One region of the Jeotgalibaca arthritidis genome, then DNA from elsewhere that is predicted to be linked to it. Evidence: a T-box and tRNA genes for the amino acid it is inferred to sense, from the RefSeq annotation. Region 1 holds a T-box; the other holds one or more tRNA genes.
What was found. A T-box is a leader RNA that pairs with one kind of tRNA and senses whether it is charged. The one in region 1 lies ahead of leuS (leucine--tRNA ligase), so its partner is inferred to be a tRNA-Leu.

Region 1 (6,321 bases):
AGTATTGCAGCCAAGAATGACCTGTATGCATCGGTAATGTTGGCACAAGCAATCCTTGAAAGTGGATGGGGAACAAGTTCATTAGCCTCAGAACCAAATTATAATTTATTTGGAATTAAAGGAAATTATAACGGTCAGACCGTTGAAATGAGCACCTTAGAAGATAAGGGAAATCAAAATTATTATGAGATAAAAGCTGAATTTCGTAAGTATCCGTCATATGCGGAATCTCTTGAAGATTATGCTGGTTTAATTAAAAATGGTACAAGTTGGGATTCAAATTATTATAGTGGTGCATGGAAATCGAATGCATCAACCTATGAAGATGCGACAGCTTATTTAACAGGACGCTATGCGACAGACAGTGCCTATAATACGAAGTTAAATCGTATTATTGAAGCACATGGATTAGCTGAATATGACTCACCAACAACAGCAACACCAACAACACCAGCAACACCAACAACGCCTAAACCAGCTGAACCTGCTGGTCAAACAGGCACAAGCTATACGGTTAAATCTGGTGATACCTTGTATCGCATTGCCTTAAGTAATGGGACTACTGTTGCTAATCTAACAAAATGGAATAGTTTAAAATCAGAAAGTATTTACCCAGGTATGACACTCATCGTATCTAAAACGACTAGCCAGCCCGTTGAAACAGCACCAACAACTCCAACGGTAACTAATCCAGCTGTTAACACTAGCTCTTATACTGTCAAATCTGGTGATACGCTGTGGTCAATTAGTCAGAAGTATAAGGTGACTATTGCTCAAGTAAAATCTTGGAATAATTTGAAAACCGACTTTTTACAAGTTGGTCAGAAGTTAGTAGTTTCGACTTCAACAACACAAACAGGTCAAACAAATACAGGAAATACGACAACACCTAGTCAGACAGTGACTACACCAACGGCTAAAACAATTACCGTTGTTAATGGTGACACCTTATACAAGATTGCGACTAAAGCAGGTATGAGTTTAGCAGAGCTTAAGTCAGTGAATAATCTGACGTCAGATGTGATTTACCCAGGTCAAATTTTATATACAACAAAAGAAACAAGCACAGTTGTTAAAGAACAACCTGTTCAACAAACTAAACCTAATCCGTCTGTATCTACGAAAACAATCACCGTCAAATCTGGTGACACACTGTATCGTTTAGCAACAAGCGCTGGTTTATCATTAGCTGAATTTAAGTCTATTAACAACTTGAAATCAGATATGATTTATCCAGGTCAAGTGTTAGTAACATCAAAAACAACAGTCGTTGTAAAAGAGCAAGAAAAACCCGCTCAAACAACACCTGTAACGAACCAATCAACTTATACCGTTCAAAAGGGTGATACCTTATATGCAATTGCAACTAAAGCAGGCGCATCTGTTTCTCAAATAAGAGAATGGAATAAATTGGCTTCCGATTTAATTTTTGTCGGTCAGTCATTAACGCTGGTGGGGAAAACAGCAGTAGTTGAACCAACCCAGACAATTGCTCCATCAGGTAGTTATGAAGTGAAGCGTGGCGACACACTTTACTCCATTGCTAAAAGTAATGGTATTAGTTTAACGCGTTTACTGGAAATAAATGATGTCAACTCATCAACGATCTATCCCGGTCAACTATTGAAAGTAAAGTAAGTCTTGAAAAAAGCCTATATATTTGATAAAATACGGTAAATAAATTGAAAAACGTTGAGAAGGATTAGTAGGCTAGATGAATCAATAGCGAGTGCATGGTTGGTGGAAATGCATGATTCAAATATCTGAACTCACCTTTTAGTTGTTATACTGAATATAGTAAGTATGACCGGTTCACCTCGTTAACGGTATGAGAAGAGAATGATTGTTCATTCTAATTAATAGGTGGTACCACGATAAAATCGTCCTATAGATTTCCCAAGGGGATTTCTATAGGCTTTTTTATTTTCTCAACGTTTTTACTATGTTTATAAAAAGGAGCAAAGAAAAATGTCTTACAATCATCAAGAGATTGAGAAAAAATGGCAAAAGTATTGGGATAAAAACCAATCATTCAAAACAGAAAAAGGAACAGAAAAACCTAAATATTACATTCTAGATATGTTCCCTTATCCATCTGGACAAGGCTTGCACGTGGGCCATCCGGAAGGCTATACAGCTACTGATATTTTAGCGCGTATGAAACGTTCACAAGGCTATAATGTCTTGCACCCAATGGGATGGGATGCGTTTGGTTTGCCTGCAGAGCAATATGCCCTTGATACAGGAAATGATCCTGCTGAATTTACAGCTCATAATATTAAGACATTTAAACGTCAAATTAAATCACTTGGATTCAGTTACGATTGGACAAGAGAAATTAATACAACAGACCCATCTTACTACAAATGGACCCAATGGATTTTTACAAAGCTATACGAAAAAGGTCTTGCTTACGAGGCAGAAGTATCCGTTAACTGGTGTCCAGCTTTAGGAACTGTTTTGGCGAATGAAGAAGTCGTTGATGGTGTGAGTGAACGTGGTGGACATCCTGTTTATAGAAAGCCAATGCGTCAATGGATGTTGAAAATTACTGCTTATGCAGAACGTTTGATTGATGATCTAGAATTAGTTGACTGGCCTGACAGTATTAAAGAAATGCAACGTAACTGGATTGGCCGTTCTGAAGGATCAAATGTGACATTTGATATTAAAGGAACTGATAAAAACTTTACCGTCTTTACGACTCGCCCAGATACTTTGTTCGGCGCAACTTACACAGTTATGGCACCAGAATTACCATTAGTTCAAGAGATTGTATCTGATGAGCAACGTGAAGCTGTTCAAGCTTATATTGATTCAGTTGCTTTGAAGAGTGATCTAGAGCGTACAGAACTTTCAAAAGATAAAACAGGTGTCTTTACGGGTGCGTATGCGATTAACCCAGTAAATGGCAAAGAGATTCCGATTTGGATTTCTGACTATGTTCTGTCTACATACGGAACAGGTGCGATTATGGCAGTTCCTGCTCATGATACACGCGACTATGAATTTGCTAAAAAGTTTGAGCTTGAAATTATTCCTGTCCTTGAAGGCGGCAATGTTGAAGAAGAAGCCTTCACTGGAGACGGAAACCACATCAATTCTGACTTCCTAGATGGCTTGGATAAAGCAACTGCAATTCAAACTATGAATGAATGGTTGACTGAGCACAAGGTCGGCGAAACGGTTATTTCTTATCGTCTACGTGACTGGTTGTTCTCACGTCAACGCTATTGGGGAGAGCCAATTCCAGTTATTCACTGGGAAGATGGTACGTCAACAACAGTTCCAGAAGATGAACTGCCTTTGTTGTTGCCTAAAACAGATAAAATCCATCCGAGTGGAACAGGTGAATCGCCACTTGCTAACATCGATGAGTGGGTGAATGTTGTTGATCCTGTTACAGGGATGAAAGGACGACGTGAAACCAATACCATGCCACAGTGGGCAGGTAGTTCATGGTACTTCTTGCGCTTTATGGATGCTCATAACAGCAATGCCATTGCAAGTGAAGAAGCGATGTCATATTGGCAAAATGTTGACTTGTATATTGGTGGTGCAGAACATGCTGTTCTTCACTTGCTATATGCGCGCTTCTGGCATAAATTCCTTTATGATATCGGTGTTGTTAAAACGAAAGAACCATTCCAAAAACTATTTAACCAAGGTATGATTCTAGGCGAAAATAACGAAAAAATGTCTAAATCAAAAGGCAATGTTGTTAACCCAGATGATATCGTTTCTGAGTTTGGTGCAGATACGCTAAGGCTTTACGAAATGTTTATGGGTCCTTTGGATGCAAGTACGGCTTGGAGTGAAAAAGGAATTGAAGCAAGCCGTCGCTTCCTTGATCGTGTATGGCGCTTGTTTATTGATGATAATGGTCAATTGCGCGACCGTATCACAAAAGTAAACACAGGTGAACTAGACAAGGTTTATCACCAAACAGTTAAGAAAGTAACAGAAGACTACGAACAACTACACTTCAACACAGCTATTTCACAAATGATGATTTTTGTTAACGAAGCTAACAAAGCAAAAGCTTTGCCAGTGGAATATGTTAAAGGATTTGTTCAATTGGTTGCGCCAATTGCGCCTCACTTGGCAGAAGAAATTTGGGAAAAACTAGGCTCTGCAGAAGGTATTAGTTATGTTGCATGGCCAAGTTATGACGAAACATACCTTGTCGAAGATGAAGTAGAAGTCATTTTCCAAGTCAATGGTAAGTTGAAATCACGTGCCAAAGTATCTGCTTCTCTATCAAAAGATGAGTTAGCTGATGTGGCGATGCAAGATGAGAAAATTAAAGAAGAAATTGAAGGTAAAACAATCCGTAAAGTGATTGCAGTTCCTGGTAAATTGGTTAATATTGTTGCCAACTAATATGTTTTAATCAAAAAGGATTGAGCCGAGACGCTCAATCCTTTTTGATATAGCGGAAACTAGTCGATACAGCCTTCAAAATACGGCTGTATCTTACATGTTAACCCCTAAATGTAAGATACAGCTCCTTTATTCCGTTTGTATCGACATTTATTTAATAATTAAAGTTTGTCCGACGCGAATCAAGTTTGGATTGGAAATTTGGTTGGCTGTTACAAGCTGTTGGACGGTTGTTCCAAACTGTCGCGCAATCTTGTAGAGTGTGTCGCCACTTTTAACGGTATAAGTTGTTGTTGAAGTCGTTGGTTGACTTGCAGTTAATTTAAGTACCTGACCAACTCTAATTAAGTTCGGGTTAGCGATAGCATTAAGTCTAACCAATTCCTGAACAGTCGTATGGTAACGACTGGCAATGGCATATAAGGTATCGCCAGCTTTAACTGTGTAGGTAAGAGTAGCTGGTGGAGGTGTTTGTGGCTGATTCGATGGGATAGCAAGAATTTGACCTACTCGAATGAGATTTGGATTGCTGATGTTGTTTAATTGAACTAACTGTTGAATGGTTGTTTGATAGCGAGCTGCAATAGCGTAGAGGGTATCTCCGGCTTTAACGGTATAAGTTGTTGTTGATCCTGTGTTTGGAAGTGATTCAAGACCTAATAGTTGAGAAAGGGTCACGAAGCGATAGCCCATATTCTTTAAGGAAGGAATAATTTTTTCTAAAGCTGCTGGTGTACCACTTGCGCCAGCGCCAGTATGCATTAGAATGATAGAAGAAGGTGTCATTTGATCTAAAATACGATTAGTAATGGTCGTTGAGGAATTGCCGGTCCAATCGAGAGAGTCGATGGTCCAATGAACGGTATAAGTATAACCAGCATTCCCAACGGTTTGAAGAACAAGTGAATTGGTTGATCCGAATGGTGCGCGGAAAAAAGGCTTGGTTGATTGACCCGTTTGAGTTAAAACAACTTGCTCAGTTTGTGAGAGTTGGTCTCTCATTTGGGCAGCGGTCAAAGTTGTGAAGTCTGGATGGTTAAAGGAGTGGTTTCCAATATCATGTCCTTGATTCACGGCTCGTTTGACAACAGTAGGGTGGTTTTTCGCACCAGAACCGGTCAGAAAGAAAGTCGCTTTAATTTGGTGTTTAGCAAGAATATCAAGGATTTTATTGAAATTAGTACCATCAGAACCATCATCAAAGGTAAGTGCAACTATTTTGGAGGTTGATGGTCCTTTCGAAATGAATTGGGAAGTAGCAGCTGAGGCACTAGGGGTTAAAAATAGAAGGGTCATTGTGAGAGCGAGCAGGAGGGTGACTAAGCGTCGTTTTGTCGCTTTTTTGTGAGTCATCATGATAATCCCTCTTTCTATATGAATGACAATAATCACTAGCCACAAGTAATAAAGGGGTCTTTTCTTACTTTTATTATATCATTTTTTATCAATAATGAACAGATTTTTAGTTTCCGTTCTATAAAACCAAGATGGAAATATTAGCAAAGGAAAGCTATAATAGATAAAGGTCAAAAAGACATCTAATGAAAAAACAGGCAGAGGTTGAATAATATGCAAAATTATAAAACAAGAGCTGAGCGTAAGCGAGCTGAAAGGCTAAAGGAAGAAGAGCCTATTGAAATTGAAGAAGATTTACAACAAACGATTCAGTTTGACCAACCATTATTAGTTGATGAACTAGAAGAAGTTATTCGTAGCGACTCCGAAGAAAAAATGGTTGAAGGAACATTTTGGATGACTTTCGGAAGCATTTTTTCGCGTCTTTTAGGAGCGCTCTATATTATTCCATGGACTGCTATGATGGGAGCCGGATCACAAGTTGGAAACGCCTTGTTTTCGGTTGGTTATGCACCATATCAATTGTTCCTATCAATTGGTACAGCTGGTTTTCCCTCAGCAATGTCTAAGCAAATCGCTGAA
Region 2 (6,321 bases), 170 kb from region 1:
CAAGTGTCGCAATCAAACCTGTTGTAATCGCAATAGCGTCAATCATTTCCAGGTCTGTTTTTTGAAGAATGCGTGTAACGGTCTCTTCCACACGGTAGGTCTCTGCATTACTTTCCAACATAATCTTGCCTGCTAAAACGGCAGTATCCATATATAATTCATAATCCATTTCCGGCATTTGATCACGCCCTCTCTCTTACATTCTGTTTTAGTATAACGCATTATCACTTTTCTTTCCTTATTTTAAAATTGCTTTTAAGGAAATGTTATCTTTTGACTTTTGATAGAAAGAAGCATACCTTATTGTTAGAAAGTAACCATATGAGGAGGATAAATAATGGCTAACATTTTGATAACCGGTGCTTCTGGAAATATTGGCACAGTTTTAACAGAACATCTAAAAGATAAACACGACTTAACCTTAGTTGATGTCGATCTCACTGATTTTCCTGATCATTTAAAAAATGGCTCGCGTTTAAAAGAAATAGACCTGATTGATCCTGAGAATGTCACTGGTTTACTAGACGGTATTGATTATCTGATTCATCTTGCTGGAGACCCTCGACCCGATGCAGATTTTTACGATTCTCTATTAGATTTAAATTACAAAGTACCCCATAATATGTTTAAAGAGGCAGTTAAGGAAGGCAGCTCTGTTAAACGAACTATTTTTGCCAGCTCTGTTCATGCCATAGGCGGCTATCCTGAAAACGTCCAAGTCAAAACGAGTGACTACCCTCATCCTGAAGATTTGTATGGCGTTTCTAAAGTCTATATGGAAGCTCTAGCTAGCTATCATGCCTATAAGTATGGGAAGGAATTTATTGGAATTCGTATCGGTGGCTTTGACAGCGATATTAGTCCCGGCGTAGCGAATGCTGATGGATTAGCGACACACCTTTCAAAAGGCGATATGTGTCATTTAATAGACTGTTGTTTAACAGCTGACTTAAAGCAACCCTTCCTACTAGTCAATGGCGTTTCTAACAATCGCTTCCCTCGTATGGATATTTCCCAAGCTTATTTTGATATTGGTTATGAGCCAAAAGATGATGCTTTTGAAATCCATGAGAATGGTCATTATGATTTTAAAGAAGAAGAACCGATTAAGATTGACCCAGAAGACTAATTTTTGAAAGGTTCACAAAATGAGCTTTTCTTGCTATCATAAGTAAGATCTTTTAGTTAGAAAGGACGATCTTACTGTGGCAAAACGAAAAAATAGTCAAATCCAAAAACGTAATATTCAACCTAAAGTAACAAGCGTATTCGATTCATCACGCTTGACGCCTGCTGAGGAGCAACTTCAAAAAGAGAACGAGAATACCTTCCTATTTACCATTATTGGGATGTTTTCAGGGATGGTCATTGGTCTTATTTTAAACCAAATGACGTTAGGCTTTATCATCGGTATCGCTATTGGAGCGGTTATTGACTTTATTATTAATCGCCAAAAACAAAAGAAACTGATGGCTAAACAGGATAACACTGATGAAAAATAAGACAGTTCTTGCTAAGGTGTTGCATTAGCAAATAGTCTGTGATAAAGTATGACTTAACTGAATAGAACACTTATCACAAAGGGGTGCCTTCACTGGCTGAGACTGAATGAAAATTCTAACCCTTCGAACCTGACTTCGTTAACACGAGCGTAGGGATTGTGTGAGTAAAGAACACGTTATGTATTCTTCTCCTTTGTAGTAGGTCTGTTCCATTCTACAATAAGGAGGAGATTTTTTTATGTCAAAAAATTTAAATATTTGGATTGAAGGAACCATTATGGCTGCCTTAGCAACCGCCCTTTCTTTCGTACCTTTAGATATTGGCCCTAGCTTTTCTATAACAGTTGGCCAACCTGTTTTGATCCTTTATAGTTTACGTCGTGGACTCGGCCCAGGATTTGTAGCAAGTTTCCTTTGGGGAGTCTTACACATTTTCGTCGGTAACGCTGATATTCTTACCCCTCTTCAAGGATTTATTGAGTATTTTATCGCCTTTGGGTTTTCAGGATTAGCGGGACTTTGGTCTACTCAAACTAAAGAAGCTATTGCGGCAAAAAACTGGGGCATGTCAACCATGTATATCACTATCGCTACTCTAGTTGGAGTCATTGGTCGCTACTTCTGGCATACGATTGCAGGCTATTATTTTTGGGGACAATATGCACCAGAAGATTGGAGCCCGTGGTTCTACTCTATCGTCTTGAATGGTGCTAGTGCATTGGCTACCGGCCTCTTTACCATTGTAGTCCTACTAGTTGTTTACAGAACCACACCCCAACTTTATACAGCAACTAACAGAAAGCATGGGTATTAACATAGAAAAAGCCTGTCCAATTTGGACAGGCTTTTTACCTATTCTGATTTTTATGCGGCCAAGAGGACTTGAACCTCCACGGGGTTGCCCCCACCAGCCCCTCAAGCTGGCGCGTCTGCCATTCCGCCATGACCGCTCTATAAACATTACAAGTAATATTATACAAATTTCTCATATATATTGCAACTGTTGTTTAAAGGGTGTTGTATAAATGAAAAGCGGTCTTTGAAAGCTATTTTTTGTTTGCAAAGACCGCTTTAGCTGTATTTTTTAAGGAAAGTTACACCGAGTGTTCCTAATCCAGTATGGGAACCGATTGTTGCGCCTACTGGGCGAGCAACAATGGCTTTGGGAGAGAACTTATCAGCAATAGCCGCTTCTAGCTTTTCTTTTGATTCTAAATCATTGCTATAAGCGATACCCACTGTCTGCAAGGACAGCTGATCGGCTTCTTCATCTAAAATATCGAGAATACGTTTCACAACGCGTTTTTTCCCTCTAATTTTTTCAGCAACTTCTACAGCCCCATCTACTAAAACAAGTACGGGATTAATTTGTAAGAGTGACCCAATTGAGGCAGACGTTTTAGAAATACGCCCTCCCTCTGCTAAATAATTGAGGTCAGTAATAGTAAATAAGGTCATCAAATTATCCGCCATAAATAATAAGCGGTTTTCAATAGTATCTAAATCTTTTCCAGCTTGTAAGTAGTCAACAGCTTCAATGACAATAACGCCTGTACCGATTGAACCACTTTTAGAATCGACAATTCTCAAGTCAAAGTCTGGGTAATCTTCTTTAACTGCGCGATAAGCTAATAAGGCTGTTTGGTGAGTTCCTGATAACTTCGACGACAAGCTAATATAAATACCACTCTCTCCTGCTTTTGCCATAGCGGAAAATTGGTCAACAAACTCAGATAAAGAAACCTGACTTGTTTTAGGGCGAATACCGGCTAAAATACTGTCGTAAATTTTATCAGTGGTTATTTCAAAAATATCGCGGTACTCATCTTCCCCAATGGAGATTGTCAAAGGGAAAAGGTGAATATTGTTTTCTTCTATATAAGATAGACTCAAATCACTTGCGGAGTCACATAAAATTTTCATCATCGTTCTCTCTTTCATTTATAGTTAATTTACATTTTAACTCATTATGTCGCTTTTGTGTACTGTTTATTTGTTTGAAAGTATAAGCTTGCCCTTGCACTTGCCACAAACATAGCGGCTCGTATCAATTTTTCTTTTCCGATGATACGATTGTTGGCAATCTTGGCAGAGATAAAGCTTGGTTTGCTCGAGTTCATTTTGGGTTCTTAAATTCTTAACGTAGCGGGTGCCGCCTGTCTTAGCTAGTAGATGTTTAAAATCTGCATCGGCATGCTTATAACCCTTCCCCATTAAATGGAGGTGATAATGGCAAAGTTCATGTTTAATGACAGCTAAAAATTCATCCATCCCATGTAATTCTAAAACACGAGCGTTAAATTCTAAATGGTGGCTCGCCAATAAATAGCGACCACCTGTGGTACGCAGTCGATTGTTGAACGTGGCTTGATGCTGAAACGGCATCTGGAAAAATTCTAACGAAATGGATTCAACAAGCGCTTGTAAGTCAGTTTGATTCAATGCAATGTGCCCCTTTCACATCGAACAATGTAACAAAAAATAACGATCTGTTCAACTCCAATAGGATGAGGAACAGATCGTTATATATTTATTCTGCTAATGCTTTAACAATCGCTTCATTAAAGACTGGTAAATCCTCTGGTGTGCAACTAGTAATGAGGCCGCTAGCGTCAATGACTAAGGCACTGTCTTCCCACTCTGCTCCAGCATTTTTTAAGTCAATGCCAACTTGTTTAACAGAGGTCATTTTTTTGCCTGCAACAATTTCTGCATTAATCATTAATTGCGGTCCGTGGCAAATCGTGAAAATAGGTTTCTTCTCAGTGTCAAAATGACGAACAAATGCGAAGAAACGATCATCAGCTCTTAATTTATCCGGTGAAAAACCACCCGGTATCAATAAGGCATCATAATCAGGAGGGATCTTTTTCTCTTCAAGAAGTTGATTATGCCATTATGGAAATTAACGGCCAAGTCTCTGTTATGAAAAAAAATGGCATTTCGGGACACTTCACGTACTTACTGATAGATGAAGGTGTTTTAGAAGATAAGGCATTAGCTGCCATTGAAAAAGATAGTAAGTGGCTCTATGATCAACTAGCTGAACTCGGCAGTTATCATGTTTCCGATATTGTTTATGCCGAATGGTCCCAAGATTATGGCTTTTACATTCAAACTTACGATATGACTTTAAATAGGACAATCGATATTGATGGCTAGAAGCCACGTAAAAAGGAGCTAGAATCTTCTCTAGCTCCTTTTTCGTCTTTAATTTTTTTCGTTCAACATGGTTAAAGCGATACGACCTTTTTTCAAGTCCACACCGTCAATCCATACTTTAACAATATCACCGACACTAACGACATCGGACGGGTGTTTCACAAATCGCTGGCTCAATTTTGAAATATGCACCATACCGTCTTGTTTAACACCGATATCAACAAAAGCACCGAAGTCGACCACATTACGAACGGTTCCTTCTAGCTCCATGCCAACCTTCAAATCTTCCATCGTTAAGACGTCTTGTCTTAATAGAGGCTGTGCCACCGCATCACGGAGGTCTCGGCCTGGTTTCGTTAGTCCTTCAATAATATCTTGCAAGGTTTCTTTTCCTAAGCCCGTTTCTGCCATGACAGTCTGGCGGTTTAAATCTGCTAGCGCTGTTCGTGCTGCATCCGTTCCGACATCCTTTAAGTCTAGTCCTGCTAATGCTAGAACTTGTTTGGCTTCTTTATAGCTTTCTGGATGGATATCGGTATTATCAAGGATATTTTTCCCACTGATAATACGTAAGAATCCTGCTGCTTGTTCGTAGGCTTTTGGTCCTAAACGAGCAACTTTTTTCAATTGCGTTCTACCTGTAAAGATGCCGTTCTCTTCTCTAAATGCAACAATGTTATTAGCGATTGTTTTATTTAAACCAGATACATGTTGTAAGAGTGGCGCGCTAGCTGTATTTAGGTTGACCCCAACTTGGTTTACTGCGGTTTCGACTACAAAGTCTAGCTGATCAGTCAGTTTCTTTTGCGATACGTCATGTTGGTATTGGCCAACACCAACAGACTTCGGATCAATCTTCACTAACTCCGCCAGTGGATCTTGTAGACGTCTTGCGATGCTGACAGCACTTCTTTCTTCTACTTGGAAATCTGGAAATTCTTGACGGGCAATATCACTAGCCGAGTAAACAGATGCACCCGCTTCATTCACAATCACATAATAAACCTGACGTTCAATTTTTTTGATTTGTTCAGAAACAAATACTTCTGATTCACGGCTAGCTGTACCATTACCAATAGCTACCATTTCAACGCCATACGTTTCAACTAAAGTGATAAATTCTGAACCAGCCGCTTCACGTTTATTAGCTGGCGCAGGTTTATGAGGATAAATGACTGATTTAGCTAGGACTTTACCTGTTTCATCCACAATGGCTAACTTACAACCAGTACGGTAAGCCGGGTCAAATCCCATAACGACTTTACCTTTCATTGGTGGTTGTAGTAAGAGATTTCTTAAGTTGTCGCCAAAGACATGAATAGCTTGCTCCTCTGCAACTTCTGTTAGCTCGTTACGAATTTCTCGTTCAATAGCTGGACCAATAAAACGGTTATAGGCATCGTTTATAGCTTCTTTTACATAAGGAGCTGTCACACTATCAGCGCTCGCAATCATTTGTTTATGAAGGTAAGCTTGTATTTTTTCAGCATCGACTAATAAATTTACTTTCAAAATGCCTTCTTTTTCACCACGATTCATGGCAAGCATACGGTGAGGTTGAACGGTTTTAACCGTTTGAGAAAAATCATAATACATTTCGTAAACTGCTTTTTCATCTTTATCACTATCTTTAGCTTTACTTGTAATTGAGCCATTC

Region 2: it encodes a tRNA-Leu, which carries the amino acid that the T-box ahead of leuS (leucine--tRNA ligase) is inferred to sense. The anticodon was not compared.

The regions. Positions count from the first base shown of each region.
Region 1 is NZ_CP049740.1:2,334,689-2,341,009, reverse strand. Features, by position in the region: gene G7057_RS11695 (LysM peptidoglycan-binding domain-containing protein) at 1-1,638, shown strand, start outside; T-box leader at 1,684-1,891, shown strand; gene leuS (leucine--tRNA ligase) at 1,969-4,383, shown strand; gene G7057_RS11685 (LysM peptidoglycan-binding domain-containing protein) at 4,534-5,739, opposite strand; gene G7057_RS11680 (putative polysaccharide biosynthesis protein) at 5,953-6,321, shown strand, end outside.
Region 2 is NZ_CP049740.1:155,125-161,445, forward strand. Features, by position in the region: gene G7057_RS00780 (threonine/serine exporter family protein) at 1-178, opposite strand, end outside; gene G7057_RS00785 (NAD-dependent epimerase/dehydratase family protein) at 338-1,129, shown strand; gene G7057_RS00790 (hypothetical protein) at 1,206-1,502, shown strand; TPP riboswitch at 1,572-1,675, shown strand; gene thiT (energy-coupled thiamine transporter ThiT) at 1,741-2,316, shown strand; tRNA gene G7057_RS00800 (tRNA-Leu) at 2,370-2,452, opposite strand; gene G7057_RS00805 (DegV family protein) at 2,574-3,428, opposite strand; gene G7057_RS00810 (SprT family protein) at 3,492-3,944, opposite strand; gene G7057_RS00815 (DJ-1/PfpI family protein) at 4,033-4,368, opposite strand; gene G7057_RS00820 (DUF421 domain-containing protein) at 4,401-4,664, shown strand; gene G7057_RS00825 (Tex family protein) at 4,713-6,321, opposite strand, start outside.